DNA from 2 places in the Planococcus alpniumensis genome. Region 2 is predicted to be linked to the other one. Evidence: a T-box and tRNA genes for the amino acid it is inferred to sense, from the RefSeq annotation. Region 2 holds a T-box; the other holds one or more tRNA genes.

Region 1 (14,716 bases), 1.2 Mb from region 2:
TGCGGATGCAGCTCAATCTGGTTGACCATCGGTTTCGTATTGGCCTTGGCCAGAATTTTCTCCAGGTGATGCTGCTGATGGTTGGAAACGCCGGCAGCACGGATCAATTTCTCATCATAGAGCCGCTCGATCGCACGGTAGGTTTCCTCGAACGTGTCGGGGATCGCCCAATGGGTCAAATACAGATCCAGATAGTCCATATCCAGCCGTTTCAATGAAGCTTCGAATGCACGCAATGTCTGGTCGTAGCCCTGGTCGGTATTCCATACTTTCGACGTGATGAACAGCTCTTCACGCTTCACGCCGCCTGCACGGATTGCTTCCCCGACTTCTGCTTCATTGTCGTACACTGTAGCGGTATCGATCGCTTTATAGCCTGTTTCGATCGCTTTTACCATCGCCTCGACCGCCGCTTCTTTATCGGTCATCTTGTAGACGCCAAGGCCAAAACGCGGCATTTCCACTCCATTATGTAAGGTCTTTGTTGATTCAATCGTCAGATTCATACAATTCTCCTCCTATTCTTTTTCATTGTACAAATTGTCGAAAGGAATTTCGACTATTCGCCACTAGATTGAGAAAAGCTCTTGCATCCGATATTAAAAACGAATATTATTAAACGTGTTGTTCAAAATGTTCGTGTTTATAAGGAGGATATTCCATGTTTCAGTTAAAAGAACACGGAACTGACGTCAGAACCGAGATTACTGCCGGTATGACGACGTTCCTGACAATGGCGTATATCGTCATCGTCAACCCGGTGATTTTAGGTGCTGCCGGCGTTCCGTTCGACCAGGTTTTTCTTGCCACCATCATAGCAGCGGTTATCGGCACATTGTGGATGGCATTGCTCGCCAATTACCCGATCGCCATTGCTCCGGGCATGGGGCTTAACGCATATTTCACTTCCATGGTGCTCGCTTCTGACGGCGCCATTGATTATACGACTGCTTTTGCTGCAGTCTTCGTTTCCGGATTGCTGTTTGTCGCACTGTCATTAACCTCGATGCGCAAAATCCTCATTGAAGCCATTCCGGAAAACTTAAAACACGCCATCACGGCAGGCATCGGCTTGTTCATCGCTTTCATCGGCATGCGCCTCAGTGGATTGATCGTCGCCAATGAAGCGAATCTCGTGGGGCTTGGCGACCTGACTTCGCCGCCTGTCGCATTAACGCTCGCAGGGCTCGCCATCACGCTTATCTTCATGTCCTTGAACATTCACGGCGGGATTTTCTTCGGCATGATCGCAACGGGCATCATTGCCTTCTTCACCGGCCAATTGACATTTGCGGAAGGCTTCATGAAGTTGCCGTCGCTTCCTGAAGGCATCATCGTCTGGAATCCCATCGAAGCGTTCCTGCTAGTCGCCGAATTCGGGCTATACGGCGTCGTGTTCTCGTTCCTGCTCGTCACGCTTTTCGACACGACCGGGACGATGATCGGTGTCGCAAAACAAGCAGGACTCATGAAAGACAATAAAATGCCGCGCGTGCGCCAAGCGCTTCTCGCTGATTCTGTCGCCGCCAGTGCAGGCGCCATGGTCGGCACAAGCCCAACCAGCGCTTATGTCGAATCTTCCGCCGGCGTCGCTGCAGGCGGACGGACAGGACTCACAACTTTGACCGTCGCCATCCTGTTCATCGCAGCCGCCTTTTTCGGGCCGCTCGTAGGCTCGCTTTCCGGCGTCGCCGCCATCACCGCTCCCGCTCTCATCATCGTCGGCAGCTTAATGATCGGCGCCGTCAAGCAAATCGACTGGGATCAATTCGATGAAGCGTTCCCGGCGTTCCTTATTGTTCTCGCCATGCCGCTCACCTCAAGCATCGCAACCGGCATTGCACTCGGGTTCATTTCTTACCCGCTGATGAAAATCTTCAAAGGCAAATGGAAAGCCGTCCACCCGATCCTTTATATTTTTGCTGTGCTGTTCACGATCCAGATTCTCATTGCACCGCATTAAAAAGTCCCCTGCATTCTTCTATGCAGGGGATTTTTTGCGCCTTAAACGAAAGCGCCGCTTACAAACCAATTCTCGTCGTCTTTAAATTTGCCCACAAAAAAACACCGATTTCTCGGTGCTTTTCTTGTTAAACTCTAGCTGAACGCCCGGACATGGCTGCGGATAGCAATAGCACGATCGCTGTCAATAAGTGCAGCGCCCAACCAATCAACGGAATCCAAGCGAGTGCACTTGTAATGATCCCCAGAATCGAGCCGAACTTCGGCGAATATTCTTTAAAGCAAAAGAACAAAGTAATCGCATGCAGCACGAACATGATGCCGAGCGGAGCATAGCCTGCAGAAATCACAAATCCGCCCCCGATGAACGGAATGGCCAGAAATGCCTCCGCAAGGCCCGTAATCCAAAGCAGTGCAACGGATGTCTTCATTTTCATATCAGTTCATCCCTTCCTTTTCTTCCTACCCTTATATACGCATCACATCCAAAAAAGTTTCAAGTTTTTCGGATGGACGGAAAATGTCCATATTTTCGAGCGGGTTCCATATTTCATTTTTCCCGATGGTACGCTATACTAAACACAGATGCAAATTTCAAGGAGGTCGTCATTCATGAACTTGATCTTAATCTTGGGGATTTGTGTATCGTTTTTGGTAGCTATCTTCACTGCTGGATACGATGACAAACCAGGCACAGACAAAAGACAATAATGCGAAATGCAAAAGGACAGCGCCCACGCGCTGTCCTTTTTTGTCGTTTATTTTAAATTCGGGAAATCCTGTTGGCGCAGTGCTTCATACATCAAGATCGCTGCCGTATTCGACAAATTGAGTGAACGGATATGTTCGTTCATCGGAATGCGCAGGCACCGCTCCAGATTGGCATCAATCAATTCCCTCGGCAAGCCCTTTGTCTCCTGCCCGAAGACGAAGAAATAATCTTCCCCGGTATCCGAAAAATCGAACGAGCTGTAGGTCTTCGTGCCAAACTTGGTGATGTAATGGTATTTGCCGTCAGGATAGGCTGTAAATAACTCATCGAGGCCATCGTGGTAATGAATATCCACGTGCTCCCAATAATCGAGCCCCGCCCGTTTGAGCATTTTATCGTCCGTCGAAAATCCGAGCGGCTTGATCAAATGAAGGCTGACCCCTGTCCCCGCACAAGAACGTGCAATGTTCCCGGTATTCGCCGGAATTAGTGGCTGATATAACACAATGTGTATTCCCAAATTTCTTCACTTATCCTTTCGTTTCTGCAGAAAAGAATGCCAAGCCTTTAGCGATCTCTGCCAGCACCTCTTCATCTTTCTCTTGCTGCTGTGCATGTTCGAGCGCTTGTCTTCCACTATCTAATCCGATGCGGCCGATCGCCCAAGCGGCCGTGCCGCGGATGACCGGGCGCGGATCCGTCTTCATTAATTCGATCAACGTGGGCACTGCCGACTCCTCCTTGAAATGGGCAAGTGCCAAAATGGCATTACGCTGAATCGGCTTTTTGCCGCGCCAAGAACCTGACACATGCCCGAATTTCTCTTTGAACTCCCGATTGGAAATAGTCAACAGCGGCTCAAGCAAAGGCTTGGCAATTTCCGGGTCCGGGTCGAATTCCGGATGGATGCGATTGGCTTTGCGCTTATTTTTCGGGCACACGGTCTGGCATGTGTCGCAGCCGTAGATCCGGTTGCCGATTTTCGAGCGGAACTCATCCGGCAGGAAGCCTTTTGTCTGCGTCAAAAACGAAATGCAGCGCTGGGCATTGAGCTGCCCGCCCTCGACAATCGCTCCGGTCGGGCATGTATCGATGCACAAACGGCAGTCGCCGCATTGATCTTCCATCGGCTCGTCGTATTCAAATTGGATGTTGGTGATCATCTCGCCCAAATAGACATATGACCCGAATTCTGGCGTGATGATATTGGTATTTTTCGCGCTCCATCCGATACCGGCCCGTTCTGCCACGGCACGGTCGGACAATTCACCCGTATCAACCATGGATTTTGTGCGTGCTTCCGGATAATGAGCCGCGATGAACGCTTCTAGCAGCGCCAGCCGGTCCCGAAGTGCCGCATGGTAATCCTTGCCCCAGGAAGAACGCGAGAAAATACCACGCCGTGCCCCTTTGACACCAGGCGTTGCCCCTTCCATTTTGGAAGGATAGGCAATCGCAATCGCAATGATGCTCACCGGCTCTTCCATCAATAGTTCCGGGCGCGTGCGTTTCTCCACATCCGATTCCTCAAAGCCGGACTGGAAATTCAATTGCTGCTGGCGGATCAAGCGATGCTTTAAATTAAAAAATGGTTCGGCCGAAGCAAAGCCGATTTTATCAATTCCGATTTCCGCGGCATACGCAACCAGTTGTTGTTGGAATTGATCCAAGTTCATGTCGATAACTCCTTGCTCCAATTTATGGTAAGATGATTCTACTATTCACGGAAAGGATGTTTGCTGTGGACTTTCGCGTAAACCCTGAAATTACAGAGATCCTGCCTGATTTTAAAATCGGCATTATTCATTATAACAATATCACCGTTTCGGATTCACCTCAAATGTTAAAAGGGCGTCTCCAGCTGTTCCAGGAGCAATTATTTTTCGATATGGACGATAAGGAATTAACGGATTTCCCTGGCCTTCTCGAATGGAAGCTGGCCTGGAAGGCGCTCGGAGGCGACCCGAACCGCTACCGGCCTTCTGCAGAAGCCTTGTACCGCCGTGTGCGTAAACAAAACTATCTGGTCCCTGTCAATTCAGCGATCGATATGAACAGTTTTCTATCGCTTCAGTACGAAATTCCACTCGGTTTGTACGATACAGCTCAAATCGAAGGCGAGATCGAAATCGCGCTCGGCAAGCCCGATGACCGTTATGAAGGCTTGAATAACCGCGACAATACGCTCGATAACATCATCGTCACACGCGATGCAAAAGGCGCATTCGGCAGCCCGTACGTCGATTCAAAGCGCACTGCTGTAACCCCGCAAACAACTGACGCGGTACATGTGTTTTACCTCCGCCCGTCCATGAACCGCGACAATGCCTTGCAGCTATTGACTGCTGCCGGCAATATGTTCACCGGAATCAATGGCGGCGAAGCGACAAGCTACGTCCTTTAATTGCCTGAAGCATACGCTTCAGGCATATTCTTTTTGTTCTCCCCAAAACTCTAGTATTCTTTTGATACTGAGATAAAAAAGAGGGATGCCACATGAAGAAAGTCCATAGCGACGTAATCCAATTCCGCGGCAGCCATTATGATTTCGGCTATCATCAAGGGGAATTGTTAAGAGATTCACTGCTTTTACCGAACCGAAAAATACAGCGCGGCGAAAACAGCCGGCAGCTATTGGTGGATGAAACGAAGGCCATCGAAATGCTCGAACGTTTTGCCCCACGCATCTGGGAAGAAATCGAAGGCTTGGCCGATGCCCTGAAATGGCCATTTTATGATGCGCTGCGCGAATTCGGCGGCTATTATATCGAATATACACGCAGCGGCTGTTCGATCCTGAGCCGTTCCGACTTCCTTGTCCGCAACTATGACAGCTCACCGCAAGGCTATGAAGGCCGGTTCGCCTTGTACGAGCCGACTGACGGGGGCTATGCATCCATCGGGCCGTCCATGCAAATTACAGGACGGACGGATGGCCTCAATGAGAAGGGCCTGGCGATGGGCTATAATTTCATCAACCGCCGCAATTCAGCGGACGGGTTTATCTGCAATATGATCGGACGCCTGATCCTCGAACATTGCGCATCAATCGAAGAAGCGGTCGATTTATTGAAAGAACTGCCCCACCGCCGGTCATTCAGCTATGTGTTGCTGGATAAGAGCGGACGTTCAGTCGTCGCCGAAACTTCCCCGCGCAATGTCATCGTCCGGGAAGCGGCAGTTTCGACGAACCATTTCGAAGTGTTATCGGAAGAAAACCGTTACCAAATAGACGATTCCAAACGCCGCGAGGAAGCGCTTCTTACGCATTCCACAACGTCAAACGACGCATACGCAGCGTTTCGATTATTGAACGACTCGGACCAGGGCGTATTTTCCACCAAATACAGCACCGCTTCCGGTACTTTGCATACGGCTTCCTATTTCCCAAACAGTTTGGAAGTCGGATTCGCCATCGGCCCCGACCGCTTGCCGCTCATGTTCGATTTCCAAAAATGGCTCCAAGGCGAACGCTTGCTGGCGAAACGCATCAATGGGAAAATCGATACGCATTTCCCGTTTCCGTACCTTGACGACCTATCTTCATTGCAACAAAAAAACGGCTAGAGCACTCATATGCTCCAGCCGTTTTTTATTTAAACAAAGCATCGGTATGGGCGAACCCGATGCCAGTATCTATCTGTCCATGGACGGATGTATTGCGGACAGGCTTTCCTGCAAGCCATTCCCCAAAATTGAACACTTCGGGCTCCTGGTCGCCCCCAAGCGCAAACCACACTTCCTGCTCTTTCGGTAGATAAACAGATGTATGGATTGTTCCGGCCCAGCTCTTATAAAGATTCGAAAACAAGCCGCGGTCCGTGTCATTGAACAAGCGATAAGCACGATACGCTTCCGCTGCATCTTCTGCATTCTGTTCGATAACTGACAAGCGTTCATAGGAATCCTTTAGATAATTGCGGTTTTCATGCTGCTGGATTTCAAAATGATTCGTACAAGCCGTTGCATCGCGCACCACCACTTTACGGGGCGTCGCTTCGATGACCTTTGTGGCGCCGCTCTTATCGGTCACAACGTAGCTGAATGACCCGCGATGCGGAATATCTTCGACCAAAGCAACAGCTTCATCGATAGTCGCGCAGCTCTCGAGAATGATGCGCCCGATCATATAACAGACAAAGCCATCACCCGGGTTTTTCCGGTGCATAAAATTATAGCCCATCACCAAGCCATGCTCGTTCATGCCATCCATGCGCCCCAAAATGCGCTGGCTCGGACCGATGATGGCATTTCCTTCCTCAGGTTGAAACAAGCAGACCCTGCCTTCATATGTCTGCGGATGGAAGTCATAGTTGCGCACCAAAAAGTCTTCGCCGCTGACGATCGAACAGCCCGACGGTGGCGCATCGATCCGGTAACCGCCAAAATCACGAAGCACCTCATCAATCGGCAGCTTGAGGCTATCTTCAAGGCCTTTCAACTCCTCCCATAATTTCGGGGCGTATTCATTGAACGCAGCTTGCGCTTCTGCAGGGTCGATGACAAATCGCGGCCTCTTGCTCTTCCATTGCCCGCGGCGGTTGTGCAGCGTGATCGATTCTTTGAGCGTATTCCCTTGCATCATTCCATAATCATAATGGCTTCCTCTGAATTCGACGACTTCACTATGTATCTGTCTCATAACTCCTCCTCATTACTGATCGTATTTCTATTTATTCGAAAGATTAACATTCTTACTCATTCGGCGCACCACCCATTTTTCCAGCTCCACAATAACAAACACGCTCACCCCTATCAGCAACGGCCAAATCCAATACCTAAGCCCAATTGGTTCCGTACCGAGCAGCGTATTCATAAACGGCACATACGTCACCGATAGCTGCACTAGGATCAATATAGCCGAGACGATAAAGGCCGCTTTATTGGAAAAGAAATCACGATTCAACGCAAAATGCCGCTCACTCCGGCAGTTGAATAAATAAAATAGCTGTGAGATGACCAGTGCCTGTAGAGTCATAGTCTGCAAGATGCCTTGATCATAATCTCTAGCTTCTAGCATGCTGTTCATCCATAAAATGCCCGCTCCGATAATCGCCGATGCAAAAGCGATGCGGAAAATATAATAGCCGCTGAGTAACGGGCTATTGGCTTTCCGAGGTGGCCGCTCCATCGTACCAGGTTCGAGCTTCTCAAATGCAATCGCTAAGGAAATCGTCACAGCCGTAATCATGTTGACCCACAAAATTTGTACCGCAGTGAGCGGAATCGTGGTGCCAAATAAGATGCTGATAAAAATGAGCAGCCCTTCGGATACGTTTGTCGGCAATATGAACAGGATGGTCTTTTTCAAATTATCATAGACGCGCCGCCCTTCCTTCACTGCATTGACAATCGTGCTGAAATTATCATCAACCAGCACCATCTCAGCTGCTTCTTTTGATACTTCTGTTCCTTTGATTCCCATCGCAATGCCGATATCAGCACGTTTCAAAGCCGGTGCATCATTGACCCCGTCGCCGGTCATTGCGCACACTTGTCCCTGGGCTTGAAGAGCTCTAACCAATTGCAATTTATTTGTAGGGCTGGTACGCGCAAAAATATCGTATTCCATGGCTGCAACTTCCAACTGTTGGGCGTTTAAGCCATCCAACTCCCTGCCTTCGAGCGCCTTAACCCCATCGCCAATTCCAAGATTGGCTCCAATCGCCACAGCGGTTTCTTTATGGTCTCCAGTGATCATCTTGACGCGAATTCCGGATTTCTTGCATTGAGCAATTGAATCAATCACTTCTTCGCGCGGAGGATCAATGATACCTGCCATGCCCAAAAACTCAAACCCGCACTTCATATCTTCGTGGCTTATGCCTTCAACTGTGTAATCGACCTGCTTAACAGCAGCTCCTAAAAGGCGTTCTCCGCGTTTTGCATGTGAGGCTATCTTCGCCTCCCATTCATTCCTTTCTTCGCTTGGTATCATCCCCAGCAGCTTTTCAGGGGCACCCTTTACATAGATCCATTTAGTTCCCTGCTCTTCCACCAAAGCAGCCATGTATTTATAAGAAGAATCAAATGGAATCTTCATAATCACCGACAACTTCTCTACTTCGTCATCCGCTTTCTCTGCAAGCGTCAACAGACAGCCTTCCGTCGCACCCCCACTGATTGACCATTTCCCCTTTTTCCCTTTGACCAAATGAGCATCGTTAACCGTTTTCACACAGGCTAAAAACTTTGCCAAGCGAGGATGATCAGTTAAACGAATGCCATCTCCGTTTTTCTTTAACATTCCTTCGGGTGAATAACCGACCCCACTAACATTGATTTCTTCATCTGCCAGAATAACAGAAGTCGCCGTCATTTCATTTTTCGTCAAAGTCCCTGTTTTGTCTGAGCATATTACCGTCACGGCCCCTAAAGTTTCGACGGACGGCAAGTTCCGTACAATAGCATTCTTCCCAGCCATCGCCTGGACACCCAAAGCTAAAATAATGGATAGAACCGCAGGCAAGCCTTCTGGAATGGCGGCTACGGTCAAGCCGATGATTGCCAATAATAACTCAGCGGTGGCGTAGTCGTGGACCCAATAACCGATGAAAAACATGCCGATTGCACTCAGTACAATAACCACTGATATCAATTTTCCGAATTGAGTAGTCTGTTTTAATAATGGGGTCTGCAATTTCTCAACCGACTCCATGGCGCTGCTGATTTTTCCGAGTTCAGTATTTCCTCCAGTTGCAATGACAACACCGAACCCTGACCCGGATGCAACAGCAGTTCCTGCGAATGCCATGTTGGAGCGATCGCCAAGCACCGTATCGCTCGATAGTCTTTCAGTCTGTTTATTTACTGCATCCGACTCACCAGTCAAAGACGACTCCTCCAGCTGGAGATTCGATGCTTCTATGAGCCGCATATCTGCGGGCACTTTATCACCCGCCCTTAAATAAACAAGATCCCCAGGCACCAAATCAGCCGCCAGAATATCTTTTCGTTTGCCCTCTCGCAATACGCCCGCTTTGAATGAAAGCATTTCACGTATACTATCCAATGCTTTCTCAGCTTTACGCTGTTGAATATAGCCAATTGCCGCATTGATGACAACTACAGCTAAAATGACACTCGTATCAATATAATGTCCAAGTACGACTGTAATAACTGCCGCTGCCAATAATACATAGATCAGCACATCATGAAAATGCTTAAAAAACTTTATAACTCCAGGTTCTCGCTTTCCTTGAGGCAATTCATTGGCGCCAAAAACCTTTAATCTCTTTACAACCTCAACTTCGCTTAACCCTTCTTCTATCAGAACTTCTTGATTATCGAGTATAGCCGTAAACTCTTGATCAAATCCTTGGTCTGTAACCACCTTGCCACCCCCGCCAAGATCGTAATTCTGATTATTATAACACGCAGTTTCCCTTCACCCATGGCTTCCTGTTATATATTCCAATACATGTAAAAAAGACAGCCTCCAAAAGAAGCTGCCTTTTCAAAATACCTATGAATAGACCCGGGCCCTAGAGATGTTTCCACTACCATTCTTTCAACTTAGCACATCGGCCACTTCCGCTTTGTTCGAAAAGAGACTTCCCTTCACCTAAATTTTTATTATAAGAATTTCACGCATTTTCTTCAATAAGAGACCGTCAATAATTATGTGTAAATAAGTAAATCCTTTTCTTGTATGTATATCGATTAGGTTTGCTTGAACATCTCAGTCAGCTCTGCACGAGCTTGATCGAATCCGATATGGCAACGGGTGGAGAAGTTCTGGTTATAGATTTCGAACTGGGAAACCAGGAAGCGATCCAAGGAATCTTCGTTCGGAAATTGCTCCTTGCGCTTGCTGTATTTCTTTACGTTCTTGTTGAACGATTCGATCAGGTTCGTTGAATAGATGCTTCGCCAAATGGATTTTGGGAAGCTGTAGAAAGTGAAAATATAGGGATTCGCTTCCAACGATTTCGCCACTTTGGGATAGGCCGTTTTCCATTTGTCGACAAAGGCTTTCAACGCTTTTTCACCCAGTTCTTGGTTCTCTGCCCGGTAGACCGATTTGAAATCATCCAGAATCTCCTTGCGATCGGTAACGCGAACTTTGTGGCGGATCCCACGCGACAAGTGGACGCAGCACGCCTGATATTGAGCATCGGGAAAGACCGCGAAGATGCGATCAGTGATGCCTTTTAAGCCGTCGGAGATAAACAAAAGCACCTCTTCGACACCGCGCTCTTTCAAGTCCAACAGGACTTCTTCCCAAACAAATGCGGATTCCGTAGGTGCCACTGTATAGGCCAAGACTTCTTTTGAGCCGTCCTCTCGGATGCCAATCGTAATATAGACGGCTTCCTTCGAGACCGTGTCGCGCTTGAGGGCAATGTAAGTTGCATCTAGATAGACACACGCATAACGCTGTTCTAACGGACGAGATTTAAACGCCTCGACCTGTTCGCTCATGACTTTCGTCATATTGGAAATGGTTTGTGGCGTGTAATGATGGCCGTACATTTTCTCGATCAGGTCCGAAATCTCGGACATGGTCACGCCTTTTTGGAACATATGAATAACGAAGGCTTCCAGCGTATCGTTTGAGCGCTTGTACGGAGCGACCGTCTGTTGGTTGAATTCGCCATTCCGGTCCCGTGGCATCGAAAGCTCTAAATCCCCATACTCCGTATGGAGTGTCCGCGTGTAGACACCATTGCGTGAGTTGCCGGAATTAAACCCGATGCGGTCGTATTTTTCGTAATCCAGGAACGCTGTTAGTTCCGTTTGAAGAAGTGTATTCACCGCCGTCTCCAAATGTTTGCGAAAAACTTCGGAGATGTCTTCTTTTTTTACTAGAGCTTGCATAATATCTGTTGTAAACTGAGTCATAGGGAAGGCCTCTTTTCTGTGAATTGGTTGTGGTGACTTAATTCTACAAGAAAAGGTCTTCCTTTTTCTATTTATTCATTTACACAAGATATTTTACGCTCTCTTCAATAAAGTAATTCCTTCTATTTCATTTGTATTCACTTGTAGTCTTTATTTAATAACAGTCCTACTCTTAGCAACCAAGACAAGATAAAGAAAAAAGCCCTAACCGAAGTTAGGGCTTTTCCATACATTGCTTGGCAGAGCAATGAAAATGATACCGGCGGTCGGGGTCGAACCGACACTCCCGTGAAGGAACGGGATTTTGAGTCCCGCGCGTCTGCCAATTCCGCCACGCCGGCAAAATTGAATCCAGATACAATTATTCATTGCTTTCAGGAACATTTATTATTATATTAGTAAACCGATTATTTTGCAAGGGGTTATTAGATATTTTTTAAAAAATCTTTGCTATGTAGAACTTATAATCATTCACCTAAATAAAGAAAAAAACTCTGACTTTGATAGTCAGAGTTTTAAGCTCTCATCACTTGGCAGAGTGATGATCAATTGATACCGGCGGTCGGGGTCGAACCGACACTCCCGTGAAGGAACGGGATTTTGAGTCCCGCGCGTCTGCCAATTCCGCCACGCCGGCAAAATAGTTTGGAGGCGGCAACCGGACTCGAACCGGTGGTAAGGGTGTTGCAGACCCATGCCTTACCGCTTGGCTATGCCGCCTAAATAATGGAGCGGAAGACGGGGGTCGAACCCGCGACCTCCACCTTGGCAAGGTGGCGTTCTACCACTGAACTACTTCCGCAAAAGCTGGGGTACCTGGATTCGAACCAGGGCATGACGGGATCAAAACCCGTTGCCTTACCGCTTGGCTATACCCCAATAATACTGGGGCGGACGAGGGGAATTGAACCCCCGAGTGCCGGAATCACAATCCGGTGCGTTAACCACTTCGCCACGACCGCCACGCTATTATTATGTATGATATTAAATTCTCAAGAAAAACATGGGGCGGACGAGGGGAATTGAACCCCCGAGTGCCGGAATCACAATCCGGTGCGTTAACCACTTCGCCACGACCGCCATCATAATATTTTTAAAAAATGGCAGGGGCAGTAGGAATCGAACCCACATCGGAGGTTTTGGAGACCTCTGTTCTACCGTTAAACTATGCCCCTAAAAACTGGTGGTGGGGGGCAGATTCGAACTGCCGAACCCGAAGGAGCGGATTTACAGTCCGCCGCGTTTAGCCACTTCGCTACCCCACCTAATGGTGCCGGAGAAAGGACTTGAACCCTCAACCTACTGATTACAAGTCAGTTGCTCTACCAGTTGAGCTACTCCGGCATGGAGAAAAATATGGTGGGTCAGGACGGAATCGAACCGCCGACACTTAGAGCTTCAATCTAATGCTCTACCGACTGAGCTACTGACCCATATTAATTAATAAAAATGGCGGTCCCGACCGGGATCGAACCGGCGATCTCCTGCGTGACAGGCAGGCATGTTAACCGCTACACCACGGGACCATTTGGTTGCGGGGGCAGGATTTGAACCTGCGACCTTTGGGTTATGAGCCCAACGAGCTACCGAACTGCTCCACCCCGCGATAATATTAAAGTTTCCTTCTATTTATATGCATGAAAGAAATGGTGGAGGATGACGGGATCGAACCGCCGACCCTCTGCTTGTAAGGCAGATGCTCTCCCAGCTGAGCTAATCCTCCATTGAATGGTGACCCCTACGGGATTCGAACCCGTGTTACCGCCGTGAAAGGGCGGTGTCTTAACCGCTTGACCAAGGGGCCTTTATTTTGAGCTTAAGATACTGGCGGAGAGCAAGGGATTCGAACCCTTGAGACGGTTGCCCGCCTACATGATTTCCAATCATGCTCCTTCGGCCACTCGGACAGCTCTCCATAATTGGCTCCGAAGGTAGGACTCGAACCTACGACCATCGCATTAACAGTGCGGTGCTCTACCACTGAGCTACTTCGGAATAATAACCAGACTAGCGACGTCCTACTCTCACAGGGGGAAACCCCCAACTACCATCGGCGCAAAAGAGCTTAACTTCCGTGTTCGGGATGGGAACGGGTGTGACCTCTTTGCCATCATCACTAGACTGTACTAATTTGAAAGACAAGATTTATTATATCAATAATACCGATTTTTTCAAGTATTTTTTTAAAAATAATATCTTATTCTTTCAAAACTGGATAAATCGACATTGTGGAAACTCACGTTTCAGTTTATTGGTTAAGTCCTCGATCGATTAGTATTCGTCAGCTGCACGTGTCGCCACGCTTCCACCCCGAACCTATCTACCTCATCGTCTTTGAGGGATCTTACTTGCTTGCGCAATGGGAAATCTCATCTTGAGGGGGGCTTCGTGCTTAGATGCTTTCAGCACTTATCCCGGCCACACATAGCTACCCAGCGATGCTCTTGGCAGAACAACTGGTACACCAGCGGTGTGTCCATCCCGGTCCTCTCGTACTAAGGACAGCTCCTCTCAAATTTCCTGCGCCCGCGACGGATAGGGACCGAACTGTCTCACGACGTTCTGAACCCAGCTCGCGTACCGCTTTAATGGGCGAACAGCCCAACCCTTGGGACCGACTACAGCCCCAGGATGCGATGAGCCGACATCGAGGTGCCAAACCTCCCCGTCGATGTGGACTCTTGGGGGAGATAAGCCTGTTATCCCCGGGGTAGCTTTTATCCGTTGAGCGATGGCCCTTCCATGCGGAACCACCGGATCACTAAGTCCGTCTTTCGACCCTGCTCGACCTGTCCGTCTCGCAGTCAAGCTCCCTTGTGCCTTTACACTCTGCGAATGATTTCCAACCATTCTGAGGGAACCTTTGAGCGCCTCCGTTACTCTTTAGGAGGCGACCGCCCCAGTCAAACTGCCCGCCTGACACTGTCTCCCAAGCCGCTAAGGCTTGTGGGTTAGAAGTTCAATACAACCAGGGTAGTATCCCACCGACGCCTCCCCCGAAGCTGGCGCTCCGGGTTCTCTGGCTCCTACCTATCCTGTACAAGTTGCACCAAAATTCAATATCAGGCTACAGTAAAGCTCCACGGGGTCTTTCCGTCCTGTCGCGGGTAACCTGCATCTTCACAGGTACTATAATTTCACCGAGTCTCTCGTTGAGACAGTGCCCAGATCGTTACGCCTTTCGTGCGGGTCGGAACT
Region 2 (14,716 bases):
ATGGCGAGCACGTGCCGGCATCAAGGATGAACAAAAGCCGATCGGCTCGTTCATTTTCCTCGGTCCAACGGGTGTTGGGAAAACGGAGCTTGCGAAATCGCTGGCAGCGAATTTATTCGATTCGGAAGACCATTTCATCCGCATCGACATGTCCGAGTACATGGAAAAGCATAGCGTGTCGCGTCTTGTCGGGGCACCTCCGGGTTATATCGGTTACGAGGAAGGCGGCCAATTGACAGAAGCGGTTCGCCGCAATCCATATTCCGTCGTATTGCTGGATGAGATCGAGAAAGCCCATCCAGATGTCGCCAATATCCTTTTGCAGATTCTGGACGACGGGCGCATCACGGACAGCCAAGGGCGTCTCGTGAACTTCTCCAATACCGTCGTCATCATGACATCGAATATCGGTTCCCAGCATATCAGCGCAAGCAGTGACGAACACGATACAGAAGACATCGTCATGATGGAACTGCGCAAGCATTTCCGGCCGGAGCTGTTGAACCGCATTGACGATATCGTCATTTTCCACTCTCTGGCGAATGAGCATTTCTATGGCATCGCCAAGAAAATGATCGGGGAATTGGCCGCTCGGATGAAACAACAGCAAATTTCCTTGGAAGTCGAGGATTCGGTCATCGACTACATCATTGAAGCGGGAACCGACCCGGTTTTCGGTGCGCGCCCGCTGAAACGCTTTATCCAGCGTGAAATCGAAACACGCATCGCCAAGGAATTGATCAAGGGAGAGGTCACGCCAGGCTCCACAATGAAAGTCTCGATGGACGACAATAAACAATTGCTTATCACTGTATAAGAAAAGCCGCATTTCATTGAAATGCGGCTTTTTTCTATACAAAGTATCGAATTCGCCCAAATAAAAACCGGAAGCCACTGGGGCTTCCGGTTTTACCATTATTAATATTCTTTCGCTGCTTCTTTAGGGATGATGGCATCCATCACGATGACCAATACAGTGACTGCCACTGCCATGAAAATACCGATCATGAATTCGAATGGCACGTTTTGTACGGCACTTACTACATAGTTCAACATTGAAATAATAAGGACAGACCAGAAAAGTGTTCCGATATATTGCATCTGTTTTCACCTCTATATATAGAATAACTAGCTTTATCATAGCATAAGGAAGCCTTTTCAGAAAGAAAGTTTCGTGCCTTTCGAAAGTTTTTGTCAGAAATATGTCGGCAACTTGAAATCAGTGGGAAAAGGGCGTATTATTAACACCAGGTACTAATAATTGATGTTAATCGAAAAGAGGGACATAGATATGAATGCTGGAATCATCGGTACCGGCAGATGCCTGCCGGAAGATAAATTGACCAATTTTGATTTAGAGCAGCGCATGGACACCTCGGATGAATGGATCCGGACCATGACCGGGATTGAAGAACGCCGGATCGCAAACGATGAACAAGATACATCGGATATGGCACGGGTCGCGGCACAAAAGGCGATTGCGGATGCCGGCATCGATCCAGCGGACATCGGATTGATCTTGGTGGCGACAGTTACGCCAGACCGTCCGTTTCCGTCTGTTTCCTGCGATATCCAGCAACAGATCGGCGCTGTGAATGCGGCCGCTATGGATATCTCTGCAGCATGTGCTGGATTCATGTACGGCGTTATTACAGCGAAACAATTTATCGAGTCGGATACGTATCGCTACGTCTTAGTAGTTGGTGTTGAGAAACTCTCGAAAATCACCAACTGGGAAGACCGCAATACAGCTGTCCTATTCGGCGACGGGGCCGGCGCTGCCGTGATCGGCAAAGTGTCGGAAGGACGCGGGATTTTATCGTTCGAACTCGGTGCGGACGGCTCAGGCGGGGAACATTTGTATCAAGACAAGCATTTGGTGATGAATGGCCGTGAAGTATTCAAATTTGCGGTGCGCCAAATGGGCGAATCCGCCATCAACGTCATCGAAAAAGCAGGATTGGATAAAGAGGATGTCGATTTTCTTATACCGCATCAGGCGAATATCCGGATCATGGAATCATCCCGGGCTCGTCTTGATCTGCCGGTAGAGAAAATGTCGAAGACTATACAAAAATACGGAAACACTTCAGCTGCGTCGATTCCGATCTCCCTTGTGGAAGATTTAGAGGAAGGCCGTATTAAAGACGATGATGTCGTCGTCATGGTCGGCTTCGGGGGCGGATTGACTTGGGGCGCCATTGCTATGAAGTGGGGGAAATAATTGGATATGCGAAAGGAAGTAAAAGAAATGGAAAATCGTCGTGTAGTCATTACAGGTATCGGTGCCGTAACACCGCTTGGAAATAGTGCAGAATCTACGTGGGAAGCGGTGAAGGCAGGGCGTTCAGGCGTCGGCCCGTTAACGCGCATCGATGCGGATCAGTATCCGGCGAAAGTTGCCGCTGAATTAAAGGATTTCTCAATCGAAGATTATATTGAGCGTAAAGAAGCGCGCAAGATGGACCGCTTCACCCATTACGCACTCGCATCATCTATCATGGCAATGAAAGATGCAGCACTCGAGCTGGATGAAAAGACCGCTCTGCGCACAGGCGTCTGGATCGGATCAGGAATCGGCGGGATGGAAACGATCGAAAATCAGATGGACGTATTGAACTCCCGTGGAGTTCGACGCATCAGCCCGTTCTTCGTGCCAATGATCATTCCGGACATGGCGTCTGGACAGGTGTCGATCCATTTCGGCGCAAAAGCGATCAATTCCTGCTCGGTAACAGCTTGTGCATCCGGTACGAACTCAATCGGAGATGCCTTTAAAGTCATTCAGCGCGGCGATGCCGATGTCATGATTTCGGGGGGCGCGGAAGCTCCGATCACTCGTCTTTCTGTCGCTGGATTTACGGCCAATACCGCATTGACAACAAATGACGATGCATCGACTGCATCACGTCCATTCGATAAAAATCGAGACGGCTTTGTGATCGGCGAAGGCGCTGGAATCGTCATTCTGGAAGAATACGAACACGCCAAAGCACGCGGCGCGAAAATTTATGCAGAACTCATCGGATACGGTTCGACTGGCGACGCGCATCATATTACAGCTCCAGCCCCAGGCGGTGAAGGAGCAGCACGTGCCATGCAGCAGGCCATCGAAGACGCAGGCATCGAAAAGACCGATGTCGGTTACATCAATGCCCACGGAACGAGCACTCCGTATAACGATTTATTCGAGACAATGGCAGTCAAAACTGTGTTCGGAGACCATGCCTACAAACTTGGCATGAGCTCGACAAAATCCATGACAGGCCATTTGCTTGGAGCAGCTGGCGGAATCGAAGCGATCTTTACGGCATTGGCTTTGAAAGAAGGCATCATGCCGCCTACGATCAATTACGAAACGGCGGATGAAGAATTGGATTTGGATTATGTGGCGAACGAAGCAAGAACTGCGGAATTCTCCTACGCGATGAGCAATTCGCTTGGTTTTGGCGGACATAACGCTTCACTTGTATTGAAAAAAGTTTAAAGTTTATTGAAAAGCTCCCATTGCTGGGAGCTTTTTTATTGTCCATTTTTTATTATGATAAAAACATGCAAAATACGGATAAACAGGAAAAGTCAGTCGAAATAAGGAGTTGAGAGAAGAAATGATTAGAGGTTTTGGTAATCATTGCTTAAAATACAAAAATTATATTGCGCACGTAATACTTTTGTAATATGTTTAAAACTAGTTAGAATTGACAGAAAAAAAGAATTTTGAGGTGTTTTCATGACAGCTTATGGATCAAAAGCGATTACACCGCTCTTGCGGGTCAAAAATCTCCAAACGGGCTTCAAGATAGATGGGGATTATTACAATGCAGTTGAGGATGTCAGTTTCGATGTGCTACCTAAGCAAATCGTAGGAGTGGTAGGCGAATCGGGCTGTGGCAAAAGTGTCATGTCGCTCTCCATTATGCAATTGCTGCCAAACGGCATCGGAAAGATTCGCGGCGGCGAAATCGAATTCGAAGGACAAGGCATTTCCACTTTTTCAGACAAGCAGATGAACAGCATTCGTGGAAAAGACATCTCAATGATTTTCCAGGAACCGATGACTTCACTTAATCCGGTATTCACGATCGGCTATCAAATAGAAGAAGTGATCTTGAACCATGAGAAGCTGACGAAAAAAGAAGCACGGCTGCGGTCGGTCGCTTTGTTAAAGCAAGTCGGAATCCCGCGTGCTGAACAGATCGTGACGGAATATCCCCACCAATTATCCGGAGGGATGCGCCAGCGGGTCATGATTGCCATGGCCATTGCCTGCCAGCCGAAGTTGTTGATCGCCGATGAACCTACGACAGCTTTGGATGTAACAGTCCAAGCCCAAATCCTCGAATTGTTGAAAGGAATACAGGAAGCAAATGACATGTCGATCATCCTCATTACACACGATTTGGGCGTAGTAGCTGAAATCTGTGATGAAGTATTGGTCATGTATGCGGGCAAAATCGTGGAGCGCGCATTTGTCGAAGAGTTGTTCAGCCACCCCAAACACCCGTATACCGAATTATTAATGAAAGCGATACCGAAAATGGATGAAGATGTCGAAGAGCTCGCGACGATTGAAGGGCTGGTTCCGTCCGTCATCAATATGCCACAAGTCGGCTGCCGCTTTGCGAATCGCTGCCCGAAGGCGATGGCAGAATGCCTGACGGTGACACCGCAACTTGCGGAAGTCGCCGATCGCCATGAAGCTGCCTGTCTATTATATGAAGAAAGCTGGCCTACCGATGGAAAAAGAGAACGAGAAGGAGTCGCCGCATTATGACTACTAGAGATTTCATCCAGGATCGCATCGATTACTTAGATAAACGTGAAAATCTCCTCGAAATTCGCAATCTGAAGAAATACTACCCGGTAACAGGGGGCTTTTTCAAGCGGACCATCGGAAATGTCAAAGCGGTAGACGATGTATCGTTCGCTATCAGGAAAGGGGAAACGCTCGGTTTGGTCGGCGAATCGGGCTGCGGCAAATCAACCGCGGGACGCACCATCTTGAGGCTGATGAAACCGACAGGAGGCGAGATCCTCTTCGAAGGAAAAGACATCACCCGATTATCGGGAGCCAAATTGCAAAAGGCACGGCGTGATTTTCAAATGGTGTTCCAAGATCCATACGCATCGCTGAATCCGACGCAAATGGTCGGTGATATTATTGCCGAGCCGATCCTGAATTATGAAAAGCGCAATAAAAAAGAGTTGGAGCAGGAAATCAAAACCCTCCTGAAACGAGTTGGCTTGCCTGAAGAGGCTTATTATAAATACGCCCATGAATTTTCCGGCGGCCAAAGACAGCGCATCGGAATCGCCCGTGCGCTGGCACTGCACCCCAAGCTGATTGTAGCGGATGAACCGGTATCCGCACTCGATGTCTCCGTGCAATCGCAGGTGTTGAACTTGTTGAAAGAACTGCAAATCGAATTCGATCTGACTTATCTCTTTATTGCACACGACCTGAGTGTCGTAAAGCATATGAGCGATCGAATCGGAGTGATGTATTTGGGCAGCCTCGTAGAGCTTGCTTCAAATAAAGATTTATACAAAGAACCGCTGCATCCTTACACGCAAGCGCTCATTTCCGCAATTCCGGAACCGAATCCGGCGAAACGGAAAGAGCGGATTGTTTTAAAAGGGGATGTGCCGAGCCCGCAAAACCCACCCACTGGCTGCCCGTTTCATACGCGCTGCCCGGTAGCGATGGAAATCTGCTCACAAGAGAAACCAGCGTTGGCAGAAGTAAGGCCAGGCCATCAAGTCGCGTGCCATTTGTATTGATCAAAAAAAATTAGGGGGAAAAGAGATGAATAAAAAATCCTTGTTCTGGCTCTTCGCGCTTGTGCTTGTCCTGTCCACATTCCTTGCAGCATGCGGCGGCGACGATGCATCCAGTGAGTCCGGCTCAGAAGGCAAAGGTGCTGAAGGCGAACCGCAAAAAGGCGGAACGCTCGTATACGGCTTAGATGCTCCACCGGAAGGTTTGTACTCTTCCGCATTTTACGGCATTGCTACTGATTTCGAAGTCATCGAATTATTTGATGAAGCGTTGATCAACTACAACGAAAACTTAGAGCCGGAACCGAACGTCGCTTCTTGGGAAACCGAGGACAATAAAGTCTTCAACTTCACATTCGAAGAAGGCGTGAAATGGCATAACGGCGAAGAGTTGACTGTCAATGACTGGGTATTCGCACTTGAAACAATCGCGGATCCTGATTATGACGGCCCCCGCTACGCAAACGTGCAAACAATCGAAGGCGCTGAAGCATACCGCAGCGGCGACGCCGATTCCATTTCAGGGATCGAAGTGGTCAGCGATTATGAAATCAACATTACTTTCGATGAAGCACGCGTCAACAACTTAACCAACCTATGGGCATATCCACTGCCTGAGTCTGTTCTCGGTGATGTACCGGTTGCCGAAATGTCAGCATCTGAATGGGTGCGTTCGACTCCAATCGGAATCGGGCCATTCAAAGTAGACAAAATCGTTCCTGGCGAGTCAGTCGAATTTTCGAAATTCGATGAGTACTGGAATGGCGATGTCAATTTGGATAAAATCGTCCTGCGTGTTATCGATAACTCTTCTGTTGTCGGAGCTTTGCAGAACAATGACATCGATATGATCTCCCTTCAGCCGGTATCAGGGTCTGAAGTAGAACCTCTAGAAAATGTAGAAATCAGGACTTACCCTGGATTGACGTATTATTATGTAGGGTTCAAGCTCGGCAAATTCGACAACGAATCCCAAACGATCACAGAAGAACTTCCGAAATACCAAAGCAAAGAACTTCGCCAGGCGATGATGTATGCGTTGAACCGCCAAGAATGGGTGGATGCATTCTTCTTCGGTTATGCGGATGTTGTCAACAAGCCAGTACCGTCTGCTCACTGGAATTCGGCAGATGATAGCGAATTAATTCAATATGAATACGATCCTGAAAAATCAAAGCAAATGTTGGATGAAGCAGGCTACGTCGATACAAACGATGACGGGTTCCGTGAAGATCCGAATGGCGATGAGTTTGTTGTGAAGTTCTCTCATTATGCAACAGGCAACCCGACTTTCGAATCTCGTGCCCAAGCCATCGCACAGTATTTCGAAGCGGTCGGACTGCGTTCTGAAGTGGAAATGGTGGAAGTAAACCTTTACTACGATATGGTCGAAAAAGATGATGCTTCCATTGAAACATTCTTCGGCGGCTGGGGCACTGGAACTGACCCGGATCCATCGGGACTATGGAAAGCAGACCAGCTGTGGAACTACCCGCGTTACAACAATCCAGAGGCGGATCAATTGCTAGACGATGCACTTGATATCGAAATCGTCGGCACTGATCAGGAAAAACGCAAAGAATTGTATGTAGAATGGCAGAAGATCGTCAATGAAGAACTGCCGATGCTTTACATTGCGGAACTAGAAGAAATTAAGGCATTGAATACGCGTGTCGGTGGAGTTGAATATGACGTATCCGGTCAAAACAGCCCTGCTGAATGGTTCGTAACCGAATAAAATCAGCAACTAACCTTCAACGATGGGCGATTCGCCCATCGTTGAATCTTTATATGAAGCTCTTATGCACGGTAAGGGCTGTTTCAAAAAATAACCCTTACCGTGCACGAGAGCACAGCCGAGAACTTATCAGACAAGGAGAGTACCTATGCTTAAATATTCGATTAGACGGTTGCTTGGAATGATACCGATGCTGATTTTGATTTCGATTGTAGTCTTTAGTCTCGCCAAACTGATGCCGGGCGATTCGCTCAGCGGGGAAATCGACCCGCTCAACACCAACCCCGAATACATAGCGGAAATGCGTGAGAAGCTCGGCTATAATGACCCATTGCCGGTCCAATATGTTAACTGGATTACTGGATTCGTCCAAGGGGATTTCGGTAAATCCACGCGGTTTCAAATTCCAGTATTCGATTTGATCCTGGAAAAATTGCCGAATACTTTGTTATTGGGCGTTACAGCTTTAATCATCACATATATCATGGCGTTCATCATGGGCATGTATTCAGGGCGGCGGCCATATACATTAGGCGATAACGCCATTGCAGGATTCAATTATATTATGCTGGCGATTCCATCTTTTGTTGCTGCTGTTTTTGCGATTTATATTTTTGCATTCCAGTTAAACTGGTTCCCTTTTGCAGGCTCGGTAGACATTTTGGTGGAAGAGGGGAGCTTTGAGTACTATGTAAGCCGCATGCACCACGTCTTGTTGCCGGCGATTGTGCTCGGGGCGATGAGCACGGCAAGTTACACGCAGTTTTTGCGCAACGACATCATCGAGAACTCCCGGAAGGATTTTGTCCGGACAGCGCGCGCGAAAGGCACGCCGATGAAAAAAATCTAAAATGTCCATATTCTGCGCAATTCAATCATTCCGCTAGTTACATTCCTTGGATTTGATTTTGCTGCGTTGATTGGTGGAGCCATTATTACAGAAACAATTTTCACTTATCCGGGCATCGGCCAGCTGTTTTTGGAATCCGTGACAAGCAGGGATTTTCCAACCTTGATGGCATTGACTATGCTTTTATCGTTCCTTACATTATTCGGTAATCTATTGGCAGATATTTTATACGGCGTCGTGGACCCACGAATTCGCCTGGATTGAGGAGGAAGCATTAAAATGGCATCATCAACTACCATCACCCAACAAAAGAAGCCGGAAAGAAGTTTGTCTCCTTGGCAGATTGCCAGAAGGAAATTCGTGCGCAATAAATTGGCGATGATCAGTTCTTTTTTCATCATGCTGGTTACTTTGATGTCACTCTCGGCACCGTTCCTGGCACCTGTGTTGTCGCCGCTGCCGGATATTTCACAAGTCAACATCGGGGCGATGAATATCGAGCCGAATGGCGAACATTTTCTGGGTACGGACAAGAGCGGGCGCGATGTCTTAACGCGCTTGTTCTACGGAGGGCGAATTTCACTATTGGTCGGCTTCAGTGCAACGCTCATGGTTATCACTTTGGGAACAGTGGTCGGGGCGCTTGCTGGCTTTTTTGGCGGCTTTATCGATAGCATCCTAATGCGCTTCACGGATTTTGTGCTGAATTTCCCATTCCTCGTGTTTGTCATCGTCTTGAACACGATCCTTTATGGCATCGTAGATGGTTTGTGGGTCTTGATTATGGTCATCGGTGCGCTTAGCTGGGGCGGTGTCGCCCGCTTGGTGCGCAGTAAAGTGCTGGCGGAGAAAGAGAATGAGTATATTCTGGCTGCTTTATCAATCGGCTGTTCTCCATTCAAAGTGATTACGAAACACTTATTGCCGAATGTCATCTCGACCATCATCGTGCAAGGAACCTTGATTTTTGCGACGATGATCGTTATCGAATCAGCACTCAGCTATTTAGGTTTTGGCGTTCCGCAAGCGACACCGAGCTGGGGCAATATGCTATCATCTGCCAATGAGCCGGATGTCCTGCAAGGCAAGCCGTGGATCTGGATGCCCCCAGCCATCATCATTACCTTGACAATCCTGTCAATCAACTTTATTGGGGAAGGGCTGAAGGATGCGTTGAACCCGAAGTCATTGCGCTAACCAAAACTAAACAAAAAGGATGAACGAGTGGCAGGCCACCCGTTCATCCTTTTTTTGTTGATGTATTATCGTTTGCGCTTGCGGCCCAGCCCCATCGCGTTCTCCATTTTCTTCAATGTTTTATTGGCAATGAAATTGGCTTTTTCTGCGCCTTCGTCGAGAATCGTGTCAAGCTCCTCAGAATCGAGCAACTTATAGTAACGTTCTTGGATTGGCGCCAAATGTTCTGTGATGGCTTTGGCCACGCCAGATTTAAAGTCGCCATAGCCTCCGTTTTGGTATTTAGCGACCAGTTCATCGATGGAGGCTCCAGTTAAGGCAGCTTCGATCGACAGCAGGTTGGATACGCCGGGCTTGTTCTCCGGATCGTAGTTGACGATTCCTTCTGAGTCGGTGACGGCGCTCTTCACTTTCTTTTCGATTGTTTTTAAATCATCGAGCAAAGTGATGATCGATTTTTTATTTGAATCGGACTTGCTCATCTTTTTCGTCGGATCCTGCAAGGACATGACACGCGCTCCGTGTTTTGGAATACGGATGTCCGGGATCGTGAAAATGTCATTGTATTTTCTATTGAAACGCTCCGCTAAGTCGCGTGTCAATTCGATATGCTGTTTTTGGTCATCGCCGACAGGGACAATGTCTGTTTGGTACAATAGAATGTCAGCAGCCATTAAAGGCGGGTAAGTCAAGAGGCCAGCAGAGATGGAAGCGGCCTTGGCAGATTTGTCTTTGAACTGCGTCATGCGCTCGAGCTCACCGATGGTCGATACGCATTGCAGCATCCAACCTGCCTGTGCGTGCGCTGGCACTTCCGATTGAATGAACAGCGTGACTTTTTCAGGATCGATGCCGACAGCTAGATAAAGCGCGGCAAGCGATTTAATGTTTTTTCTTAACTCGAGACGATCTTGAGGCATGGTAATGGCGTGCTGGTCGACGATGCAGAAGATGCAATCATATTCTTCCTGCAGTTCGGTAAACTGCTTGAATGCACCGATATAATTACCGAGTGTAACTGTGCCGGTCGGCTGGACGCCTGAAAAAATTTTCTTCAATACAATTCCTCCTCTAAGTGGGTGGTCCTAAAAATGAATATAAAAAAGCACATCTCCGTCCCTGGAACTAAAGGGACGAATGATGTGCGGTTCCGCGGTACCACCCTGGTTGCCGCAAAAGCGGCCTCTTGCCTCCGTAACGTGGAGAATACGAAAGCGGCTACTTGTTTCGCCGCTTTAGCTCGAAAGTCCATTCAATGCAGTCTTCTGCTTGTTCACACCAGCCACAAGCTCTCTTATATAGAAGAAACTGCATCTACTACTCTTTGTCAACGCTCATTTTGTATTGGATTTATTATAATACAAAAAGGATTGGCGCTGCAATACGCAATTCTACGATTGGTAGAACGCCAAGGAAACAGCCATGGCTACTAAAGTCGCACCGCCTACTATCAAGAGGGGGGAACTTGAGAATGCCAGCACTTCCGATGGGAGGCGCATCTCGTCGTCTTCGAGTGTAGATTTGGTTTTGAACACTTTGCGCATGCTCATCGTAAATACATCGAAAACCCCTGTTCGGACAACGAACACCCAAGCCCCGAAGAATACAAGGATGCCCCCGTAGATAAAGGAATTATTGATATATGACAGCAGTGAAAACGGTTCGCTTCGCACGAGCATCGTCAACAAGATGATCAATTGCACAGCAGCAATTCCAATGATTATTTTTTTCATTTTGGCACCCCTATTCGTTCTTATTGTAGAAGAAATAACAAAAAAAATCAAAAAATTATTGGATTTCTAATTGAGAAGAAAACGCTTACATGACGCGCTTTTCAGGCGATTGGTGATTATTTGGTATACTATGATTAAGCTTCAAGTACAATTTATTCCAAAAAAAACGCTGTACAACAAAAAATATTTATGTATAATTAATCATGTACCAACTTTTCAGAAAATTTAAGGGGGCAAAATCAGTGAAAAACAGCAAGATTTTATGGCTACTTGGCCTGGTTTTGGTACTTAGTGCTTTCCTAGCTGCTTGCGGCGGCGGAGACGACACTGATACTGGGACAGAAAACACAGACACAGAAGGTACAGAAGGCGCAGAAGGCAACGGCGGCGAACCTGACTCTGTACAAGAACTAAACTTGATCGAAGGAGCAGAAATCCCGTCAATGGATTCTTCGATTGCTGAGGATGCAGTAGCATTCAACATCATGAACAACGTAAACGAAGGTTTGTTCCGTTTAAACCAAGAAAACATTGCTGAACCTGCACTTGCTGATGGCGAGCCTGAGATCAGTGAAGATGGCTTGACGTACACTTTCAAACTACGTGATGCTAACTGGTCGGACGGTACACCGATCACAGCTAACGATTTCGTCTATGCTTGGCAGCGCGCGATTGACCCAGACACTGGTTCACCTTACGGACCATACATGATGGCTGGAACAATCAAAAACGCTACTGAAGTTTCTGAAGGGGAAATGGAAGTCTCTGAACTAGGAATCACAGCTGAAGACGACAAAACTCTTGTCGTAGAACTTGAGCGCCCGACTCCTTACTTCATGTCATTGATGGCTTTCGCTACATTCTACCCATTGAATGAAGAATTCGTAACAGAACAAGGCGATAACTACGCTTCAAATTCTGATACACTTCTATACAATGGTCCATTCACTCTTACAAACTGGGATGGAACTGGACTCACTTGGACAATGGAGAAAAACCCTGAGTACTGGGATGCTGAAACTGTTCAACTTGACACAATCAATGTTGACGTAGTTAAAGAAACATCAACTGCAGTTAACCTTTACCAATCTGGTGAAAAAGACCGCGTTGGACTTTCTGGAGAATTCGCAATGCAATACGCTGAAGACCCAGAAGTTGTAAAAGAACTTGAACCAACTTTGTTCTACTTGAAATTTAACCAAGAACGCAACGGAGAAGAAACTCCACTCGCTAACGAAAACATCCGTAAAGCGATTGCAACTGGCTTCAACAAGCAAGACCTTGTAGATGTAGTTCTAGCTAACGGATCACTTCCAGCTAACTACCTAGTACCAACTGATTTCACTTTCAACGAAGCGGGCGAAGATTTCCGTGACATCAACGGAGACATGTTGCCATTCAACGCTGAAGAAGCGAAAACTTACTGGGAGCAAGGCCTAGAGGAAATCGGCGAAACAGAAGTGACTATGGAACTTCTTGGCGGCGACTCTGAGCTTGCGGGTAAAATGGATGCTTATTTGAAAGAGCAACTTGAAACAAACCTTGAAGGTTTGACAGTTAACTTGAAAGCTGTACCATTCGGCGTACGCCTTGAGCTTGATGAAGCACAAGACTACGATATCCAAAACTCTGGATGGGGCCCTGACTTCCAGGATCCGATGACATTCATCGACTTGTTCGTAACTGGATCTTCTCACAACTTGATGTCTTACTCTAACGAAGAGTTCGATAACTTGGTTGAGCAAGCTAAAGGCGAATTGGCACAGGATGCTGAAGGACGCTGGGAAGCAATGGCTCAAGCTGAAAAAATCTTGGTTGAAGAAGACGCTGCTATCGCACCGATCTATCAGCGCGGTATCATGTCCCTTCAAAAGCCATATGTTAACAACATCGTCAAACACCCATTCGGTGGAGACTACGGCTACAAATGGGCTTACATTTCCGGTAAGGAATAAGGATTCCCAACTGAATGTACTTTAGGAAAACATAATAGAAAGAGAGTATATCAAGGGATTGATATACTCTCTTTTCTACTGTGAATAAATTCACCGAAAATTAACGGTATTCTGCTTAATCAGAAAAATACAAGTATCTTTTGGTGCTTGATATAATAGAGCGATTTTATTTGGAGGTGCACCATGGCACGCTATATTGGAAAAAGATTAATTTATATGTTCATCACCTTAGCGCTTATTGCCACGTTTACATTTTTCTTGATGAAAATATTACCAGGTTCCCCAATTGCTTCCGCAGATAAACTATCTCCTGAACAACGGGCAGTCGTAGAGGCACGGTACGGACTGGACCAACCCCTTCCTGTTCAATATTTCGATTATATGTTTGGTTTGCTAAGAGGTGATTTGGGTATTTCGATTAACCAATTCAAAGGCGCAGACGTAACAGATGTTATTTTAAGCCGCATGGGGCCGTCAGCCCAGATTGGATTCCAAGGAATGCTTCTCGGGACTGTTCTCGGAATCCTGTTCGGGATGGTCGCGGCGCTCAGGCAAAATACATGGGTGGATTACGGAAGTACGATTGTTGCGATTATCGGTATATCCATTCCATCGTTTGTTTTTGCATCCATGCTACAATACTGGCTCGGTTTAAAATGGGACCTGTTCCCAGTGGCGCTGTGGAAAGATGGATTTATGTCCAGCGTATTGCCGTCAATAGCTTTGGCGATGTTCCCACTGGCAACGGCTGCACGGTTCATCCGTACAGAAATGATCGAAGTTCTTGGATCTGACTATATCACTTTGGCAAAAGCTAAAGGAGCAAGCGGATCAGAAATCGCTTTCAAGCATGCATTCCGCAACGCGTTGATTCCATTGATTACAGTACTTGGGCCGATGGCAGTCAGTATTTTGACAGGCTCTCTCGTGGTCGAGCAGATTTTCGCGATTCCTGGAATCGGTGAGCAATTCGTAAAATCAATCATGGTTAGTGACTTCTCAATCATCATGGGTACGACTATTTTCTTCTCCGTATTCTTGATTGTTATCATTTTAGTGGTAGATATTTTGTATGGCGTCATCGATCCTCGGATTCGTCTTTCAGGAGGTAAGAATTAATGACACAGAATTATGAAAAGCTTCCTCAAGATGCATTTACGCGCATCCCTAGAGATACCCAAGAGGCTGAGAAAATCTCAAAACCAAGTGTCAGCTTTTGGCAGGATGCTTGGCGCAGCCTAAAGAAAAACAAAGGGGCTATCATCAGCTTGATCTTGTTCGGTTTGATCGTCTTGATGTCCTTTATCGGGCCGATGATCAGCCCTTACGAACCAAACGACCAAACCATCACACACGCTAACTTGCCGCCGAAAGTACCTGTCATCGAAAACCTAGGCATCATGGATGGTGTCGGTACATTAGGCGGACGTCAAGTGGATATGTATGAACTGAAGAATGTCGAACA

The links. The T-box of region 2 lies ahead of trpS (tryptophan--tRNA ligase). A T-box ahead of a tRNA ligase gene usually reads a tRNA of that ligase, here a tRNA-Trp.
Region 1: it encodes a tRNA-Trp, which carries the amino acid that the T-box ahead of trpS (tryptophan--tRNA ligase) is inferred to sense. The anticodon was not compared.

Annotation. Positions count from the first base shown of each region.
Region 1 is NZ_JAAMTH010000001.1:1,099,030-1,113,745, reverse strand. Features, by position in the region: gene G3255_RS05655 (aldo/keto reductase) at 1-506, opposite strand, end outside; gene G3255_RS05650 (NCS2 family permease) at 662-1,963, shown strand; gene G3255_RS05645 (hypothetical protein) at 2,091-2,399, opposite strand; gene trmL (tRNA (uridine(34)/cytosine(34)/5-carboxymethylaminomethyluridine(34)-2'-O)-methyltransferase TrmL) at 2,721-3,194, opposite strand; gene queG (tRNA epoxyqueuosine(34) reductase QueG) at 3,205-4,350, opposite strand; gene G3255_RS05630 (B3/B4 domain-containing protein) at 4,416-5,078, shown strand; gene G3255_RS05625 (C45 family autoproteolytic acyltransferase/hydrolase) at 5,171-6,241, shown strand; gene G3255_RS05620 (C45 family autoproteolytic acyltransferase/hydrolase) at 6,267-7,316, opposite strand; gene G3255_RS05615 (cation-transporting P-type ATPase) at 7,344-10,007, opposite strand; gene G3255_RS05610 (IS256 family transposase) at 10,337-11,518, opposite strand; tRNA gene G3255_RS05605 (tRNA-Leu) at 11,776-11,859, opposite strand; tRNA gene G3255_RS05600 (tRNA-Leu) at 12,072-12,155, opposite strand; tRNA gene G3255_RS05595 (tRNA-Cys) at 12,165-12,238, opposite strand; tRNA gene G3255_RS05590 (tRNA-Gly) at 12,246-12,320, opposite strand; tRNA gene G3255_RS05585 (tRNA-Gln) at 12,326-12,397, opposite strand; tRNA gene G3255_RS05580 (tRNA-His) at 12,405-12,480, opposite strand; tRNA gene G3255_RS05575 (tRNA-His) at 12,523-12,598, opposite strand; tRNA gene G3255_RS05570 (tRNA-Trp) at 12,620-12,693, opposite strand; tRNA gene G3255_RS05565 (tRNA-Tyr) at 12,700-12,783, opposite strand; tRNA gene G3255_RS05560 (tRNA-Thr) at 12,787-12,862, opposite strand; tRNA gene G3255_RS05555 (tRNA-Phe) at 12,876-12,951, opposite strand; tRNA gene G3255_RS05550 (tRNA-Asp) at 12,969-13,044, opposite strand; tRNA gene G3255_RS05545 (tRNA-Met) at 13,048-13,124, opposite strand; tRNA gene G3255_RS05540 (tRNA-Val) at 13,166-13,241, opposite strand; tRNA gene G3255_RS05535 (tRNA-Glu) at 13,248-13,322, opposite strand; tRNA gene G3255_RS05530 (tRNA-Ser) at 13,344-13,433, opposite strand; tRNA gene G3255_RS05525 (tRNA-Asn) at 13,439-13,513, opposite strand; rRNA gene rrf (5S ribosomal RNA) at 13,524-13,639, opposite strand; rRNA gene G3255_RS05515 (23S ribosomal RNA) at 13,770-14,716, opposite strand, start outside.
Region 2 is NZ_JAAMTH010000001.1:2,277,482-2,292,197, reverse strand. Features, by position in the region: gene G3255_RS11715 (ATP-dependent Clp protease ATP-binding subunit) at 1-817, shown strand, start outside; gene G3255_RS11710 (DUF2929 family protein) at 919-1,101, opposite strand; gene G3255_RS11705 (beta-ketoacyl-ACP synthase III) at 1,292-2,224, shown strand; gene fabF (beta-ketoacyl-ACP synthase II) at 2,252-3,487, shown strand; gene G3255_RS11695 (ABC transporter ATP-binding protein) at 3,731-4,774, shown strand; gene G3255_RS11690 (ABC transporter ATP-binding protein) at 4,771-5,781, shown strand; gene opp4A (oligopeptide ABC transporter substrate-binding protein) at 5,807-7,516, shown strand; partial or broken gene opp4B (oligopeptide ABC transporter permease) at 7,665-8,630, shown strand; gene opp4C (oligopeptide ABC transporter permease) at 8,646-9,563, shown strand; gene trpS (tryptophan--tRNA ligase) at 9,629-10,621, opposite strand; T-box leader at 10,690-10,903, opposite strand; gene G3255_RS11665 (DUF3899 domain-containing protein) at 10,955-11,296, opposite strand; gene G3255_RS11660 (peptide ABC transporter substrate-binding protein) at 11,539-13,251, shown strand; gene opp3b (oligopeptide ABC transporter permease) at 13,435-14,370, shown strand; gene opp3C (oligopeptide ABC transporter permease) at 14,370-14,716, shown strand, end outside.